Methylomonas sp. 11b: one gene and its partner. The protein of the gene in region 2 interacts with the protein of the main gene of each other region in a pairwise test. Links are inferred from orthologs where the notes say so. Each region holds a gene or a part of one and is shown on either strand. Other genes may lie near its edges.

The links. Proteins that work in one complex are often made in the same cells at the same time.
Region 1: the proteins of rlmB (region 2) and METH11B_RS0106590 interact in binary tests that used the Escherichia coli proteins (3 or more experiments, as listed by UniProt). The link is inferred for Methylomonas sp. 11b from one-to-one orthologs.

What each region holds. Positions count from the first base shown.
Region 1 is NZ_KI911557.1:1,422,015-1,424,882, reverse strand. It holds METH11B_RS0106590 (bifunctional ADP-dependent NAD(P)H-hydrate dehydratase/NAD(P)H-hydrate epimerase), read left to right. Parts: upstream 1-636; coding sequence 637-2,100; downstream 2,101-2,868. Other genes in the region: METH11B_RS0106580 (N-acetylmuramoyl-L-alanine amidase), read left to right, coding at 2,615-2,868; tsaE (tRNA (adenosine(37)-N6)-threonylcarbamoyltransferase complex ATPase subunit type 1 TsaE), read left to right, coding at 2,100-2,570; METH11B_RS0106595 (hypothetical protein), read left to right, coding at 1-325. UniProt on the Escherichia coli protein: Bifunctional enzyme that catalyzes the epimerization of the S- and R-forms of NAD(P)HX and the dehydration of the S-form of NAD(P)HX at the expense of ADP, which is converted to AMP.
Region 2 is NZ_KI911557.1:5,070,719-5,073,718, reverse strand. It holds rlmB (23S rRNA (guanosine(2251)-2'-O)-methyltransferase RlmB), read right to left. Parts: upstream 1,873-3,000; coding sequence 1,129-1,872; downstream 1-1,128. Other genes in the region: rnr (ribonuclease R), read right to left, coding at 1,869-3,000; METH11B_RS0124290 (c-type cytochrome), read right to left, coding at 827-1,123; METH11B_RS0124295 (NAD(P)/FAD-dependent oxidoreductase), read right to left, coding at 1-827. UniProt on the Escherichia coli protein: Specifically methylates the ribose of guanosine 2251 in 23S rRNA.

The sequences.
Region 1 (2,868 bases), 3.6 Mb from region 2 along the record:
ATGCTTGCTTGAAGGAAAAATGGCTTGGTTCGCTGGGAGAAAGTGGGAATGGACTGACAAACGTTATTGTAAGGGACACTTCAAGCCGATAATCCGTGAGCGAAATGTACTTGTCACTAGCCCATCCCTAGAAATTTTAATATCGGCAGCAACAGATCGATCACCAATAGTTCGACGTGTTGCGGGTGAAATGCTTATTCGTGAGCTAGCGAAAATTGGTACTGAGTCTTTAAAGTTGGCACATCTGCTTGCGTCTGACAAATCACCATCAGTGGCAGAGCGTGGAAAGTTTGCATTGAAAAGATTGAAAAATTCTGATTTATGAATTACGTCCCTTAATTCCAACGTTCACCGGCTGCTTTAAGTTTGATGGTGTTGAAAAAGTCCTTTTGAGAGAAAAACACTATTCGATCTTAAATATTAATGAATAAAAACAATAACTCGAGAACAATGCTGCTGGAAAAGCCGGCGTAATTTTGCCAAAAACCTACTTATTCAACACAATCAGTTTTACTGCTGTCGGTACACGGAAATCTTTGAATGTCGCAAACTGGCCTATAGGCGCTGGAGTACCCCAATTAAGCAATCCCGCTAAGATTAGCGACAAAACCCTACCGACTTTCCGAAGGTCAACTTATGCAAACCCCCTCAAACAGACTCTACTGCACTGCCCAAATCCGTGAAGCCGAGCGGTACGCGATCGACGAACTGGGGATTCCGGGCCGGGAATTGATGCGCCGGGCTGCGTACGCGCTATTCGAACAGTTAAGACAGCGCTGGCCGGAACAACAAGCAGTCACAGTGTTTTGCGGCGCCGGCAATAACGGCGGCGACGGTTACGATGTTGCGACCCTTGCCTTGCAGGCCAATTTTCAGGTAAGCGTTTATGCCTTGGCCGATCCAGACGGTTTACCGGGTGACGCTCTGAGTGCCTATCAAGATTTTTTACAGGCTGGTGGACGTGTCAGCGACTTCGAAGCCGGACAATCCAAGCTGCAAGGTGTCATAGTCGATGCTTTGTTCGGGATCGGTTTGAGCCGTGAGGTCGGGCAAGATTACGCGTTAGCCATTGCGGCGATCAATGCCTCCCGCTGTCCGGTGATTGCGGTGGATGTGCCGTCCGGCTTGCACGCCTACACCGGCTCGGTACTTGGGTGCGCAGTCAAGGCTGATGTGACGGTGACCTTCATCGGTTTGAAGTGCGGCTTGTTTACCGGCGAAGCAGCCGAATATTGCGGCGAGATTATTTGCAGCACCTTGGATATCGACGCTGCTGTGTTGGCGGCGATGCCGCCGTTTGCGCTGTTGCTGGAAAAAATCGACTTGCCGCGCCGCGCGCGGATTGCTCACAAAGGTCGTTTCGGGCATGCGTTGTTGATCGGCGGCAATCTGGGTTATACCGGGGCGATACGTTTGGCGGGGGAGGCGGCCTTGCGTTCCGGCGCCGGTCTGGTTAGCATCGCCACCCGCGCATCGCATAGCGGGTTGATCAACATCGGTAGGCCGGAGTTAATGTGCCACGGCGTGGAATGCGGCGAAGCGCTACATGCCTTGCTGGAGAAGGCCAGCGTCATCGTGATTGGTCCCGGTCTGGGCCAGGACGATTGGGCCAGGGAGATGTTCGGCGCGGCGCTGGCCATTGACAAGCCGTGCGTGATCGATGCCGACGCCTTGAATCTGTTGTCCTTGCAACCCAAGCGGCGCGCGAATTGGGTATTAACGCCACACCCCGGCGAAGCCGCGCGCTTGCTGGGCTGTAGCGCCGGGCAAATCTCCGCTGACCGCTTTGCGGCGTTGGCGGATTTGCACAGTCAATACGGCGGCACTTGTTTGTTAAAGGGTGCCGGTACCTTGATTACCTGCGGCGACACGGTCTATGTCGGCACTACCGGCAACCCCGGGATGGCTAGCGGCGGCATGGGCGATGTGTTGTCGGGTTTGATCGGCGGCTTGCTGGCGCAGGGTTTGAGCTTGGATGAAGCAACGCGGCTGGGTGTCTATGTGCATGGCGAAGCCGCCGACAGTTTGGCTTTGGAATTTGGTGAGCGTGGCTTGCTGGCCGGCGATTTGCCGGCACGAATCAGGAAATTATTGAATTAATGAACATTACTCTGGAAACCCCCGAAGATACCGAAGCGCTGGGTGCCGCACTCTGGCAAGCACTGCCGGAAAAATGTCTGCTGTTTTTGTACGGCGAATTGGGTGCCGGCAAAACCACGCTGGTCCGGGGCTTGTTGCGCGCCGCCGGTCATCAAGGTGCCGTGAAAAGCCCGACTTACACCTTGGTTGAAGAATACGAAGTCAACGGTCGGCGTTTGTTTCATTTTGATTTGTATCGGTTGAAGGACCCGGAAGAGCTGGAATGGATGGGCATGGACGATTATCTGAATCAAAACGCGTTGTGCTGCATCGAATGGCCGCAAATGGGCGCGGGGTTTTTGCCTACGGCCGATCTGGAAGTAAGGTTGAATTATTTTCAGCAACAACGTACCGCTGAAATCAATGTGTTAGCAAAAAATCGGCTAAGCGATATAAAACTAAACTGGAAAAACAATAACCTACTGCTATAATTTCAACGAAGTTGTCACTAGTGGAAATGTGGGGTATGCAGCAGATGTCTAAAATTTTCTGGATATGGGGTTTGTTATTGCCCACGTTTTCCGCATTCGCGGCTCAGACTGAGCTGGGTGCGGTCACTTATTCATCGGCCAATCAACTGCTGGTCAATTTGCCGAGCACGGTCAAGCATCACGCGTTTGTGTTGAAAAGTCCCAATCGTCTGGTTGTGGATTTTGTCGATGCCAAAATGGCGCAGGGTTTGAATCAACCTGCCGCCGATCATCCTTTGTTCGGCTTTGCCCGGAGCGC
Region 2 (3,000 bases):
TCGCCGAATTCGCTAGTCAGTACCCTATTCTGCTTATCTAGTTGGAGCAAAGGATTATCGGCCAAGCTAAGCCACTCGATCAGGCTATTGGTGGTGCCGTAACCGTAATGTTTCGTCCAACCGGCTTCGAACAGCGCTTGCTTGGAAAAGCTGCGCTTGGCATCGAGAATGAGAATTTTCGAACGCGGTTTATGCTGTTTCAGCCAATAGGCCATCATACTTGCCCGCTCGTAAGGGCCAGGCGGGCATCGATAAGGATCGGCCGGCACCGCGATTAACACCACCCCACCATCGGGCATCGCTTGCAGTTGCCGCGCCAACAGCAAGGTCTGCGGACCGGCCTGCCAGGCATGCGGAAATTGTTCTGCGGCAGCCTGATCGTAACCGGCCATCGCATCCCAGCGAAAATCTATGCCGGGCGACATGATTAACCTGTCATAGGTGACACTTTGTCCCCCGGCCAAGCGCAATTGCCTTTGTGCAGCGTCCAAACTACTAATGCGATCAACTAACAGCTTGACGCCATATCTGTCTTGTAAATCCTGGTAATCGACCGTCAATTGGTCGAGGTTCGCCAAACCGGCAAACAGCCAATTACTGCCGGGACAAGTGATATATTTGGCTTTGGGTTCGATCAGCGTGACTTGAATATTCGCGTCCAGCAAACGCAGATATTTCGCCGCCGTCGCGCCGCCGAAGCCGCCGCCGACCACAACGACATGCGCTTTACCGCCACTACGGAGCGGCACCCCGCCACAACCGCTAAGAACGCCCGCTCCCAAGCCGGCAATGCCTTGCAAAAAACGTCTTCGGGATAAGCCTGCCACTAATTGCGACTCAAGAATTTCGCAACAGCCGCAAGTTCAGCATCGCTATAAGCTTTAGCCAAACGCGGCATCAATGTGGCAGGCTTTTTGTCGTATTTAAAATCCAGCAAGGCCTGCTGGATCTGCTGAGCGGATAAACTTTTTAGCGAAGGGATAGAGCTTTTGGCATCCAAACTTGACTCGGCGTGACAATTCCGACAATTGAAGGCAATTGCTCGTGCATCGATTTCGGCATAAGCCATCGTGTTTAACGCACTAGCAAGCAAAGCCGCCGAGACATAGCAAATGCGCTTCATGCCGTTTAAGCAAGCAGTTTCTGCCGAAACACTTCGTACAACAATACGCCAGCGGCCACCGATACGTTCAGGCTTTCCACCTGCCCGGCCATCGGGATTTTCACCAGAAAATCGCAATGCTGACGGGTCAAATGGCGCATGCCGGTACCTTCCGTACCCATCACCACCGCCAGGGGCATATCCAGCTTCGTCTGAAACACGGTCTGCTCGGCTTCGCCGGCCGCGCCCATGATCCAAATGTTCTGCTCTTTCAACCAGCGCAGTACCCTGGCCAGATTGGTGACCTGATAAACCGGCACCGTTTCCGCCGCGCCACTGGCTACTTTGCAAACCGTCGGCGTAATCCCGGCGGCATTGTCTTTGGTGACGATCACGCCATGCGCACCTACTGCATCGGCGGTGCGTAGACAAGCGCCAAGATTATGCGGATCTTGCACTTGATCCAGCACCAGATAAAACGGCGTAGTGGTTAGCGCTTCGACATCCTGCTTAAGTTGGTCTTCGCTACGCATCGCCGGCAATTCCACAGCCACCACAATGCCTTGGTGATTTTTGCCATCGGCCATCTTTTCGAGTTTTTTGCGCTCGGTTTTTTCCGGATTGATGCCAAGCTTGATTAGATCGTCAATCACTTGCTTCAGACGCACATCCTGCCGTTGACTATCGATCCAGGCACGGCGAATTTTCTGTGGCGAATAATCCAACGCGGCCTGCACCGCATGAATGCCAAACAATTGGGTTAAATTCATGAGCGACGGCGTCTTTTGGCTTTTGGCTTACTTGGGGCTTTTTTATCGTTATCTGATTTAACAGTTTTGCTGTTAGCTGCAACTTTTTTACGGCTGGAAGATGACTTGGTTTTGGCGATTTTCTTACCCGACTGTATCAACTCGAAATCGATTTTCTTGTCGTCCAGATTAACGCGCACCACGCGAATTTTGACCATATCGCCCAAGCGGTAACGCACGCCGGTGCGCTCGCCGTATAACTGGTGTTTGCTGGCGTCGAAGGCAAAATAATCCTGTACCAAGGAGGCGATGTGCACCAAGCCTTCCACGTAAATCGATTGTAATTCAACGAAAAACCCAAAACCGGTCACAGCGGAAATCAAGCCGTCGAACTCTTCGCCGATCTTGTCCATCATGTATTCGCATTTCAGCCAGCTCACCACATCGCGGGTGGCGTCGTCGGCGCGGCGCTCGTTCGCCGAACAATGCTCGCCCAACAACACCATGTCAGGATGCGTGTAATAAAAACTATCCACGGATTTGCCGGCCAGACAATGCCGAATAGCCCTATGCACCAGCAAATCCGGATAACGTCGGATCGGCGAGGTGAAATGCGCATAAGCATCCAGCGCCAAACCGAAATGGCCTTTGGTTTCCGGGCTGTAGACGGCTTGCGACATGGAGCGCAGTAAAATGGTCTGAATCAAATGCGCGTCGGGACGCTCCTTTACCGACTCCAGCAAATGCATGTAATCCAATGGCGTGGGTTGAGCCTTGCCGCCCAGAAATAAACCCAGTTCGCCTAGAAAGGTTTTCAGCGCCAGTAATTTTTCCGGGCCTGGGCCATCATGAATCCGCAGTAGGCGCGGCATTTTTTTCTTGTTCAGAAACTTCGCCGCCGCCGTGTTGGCAGTGATCATAAATTCTTCGATCAGCTTATGGGCATCGTTGCGCTGCAAAGGCACGATTTCCGCGATTTTGCGCTCCGGCCCAAAGACGATCTTGGTCTCCTGAGTGTCGAAATCCATGGCTCCGCGCAACTCGCGCTGATTGCGCATCACTTTATACAAGCCGTATAAGGTCTGGAGATGCGGCAACAAAGCGGCGTGTTTTTTTGCCAGCTTCTGATCGCCATCCACCAGTATTTTT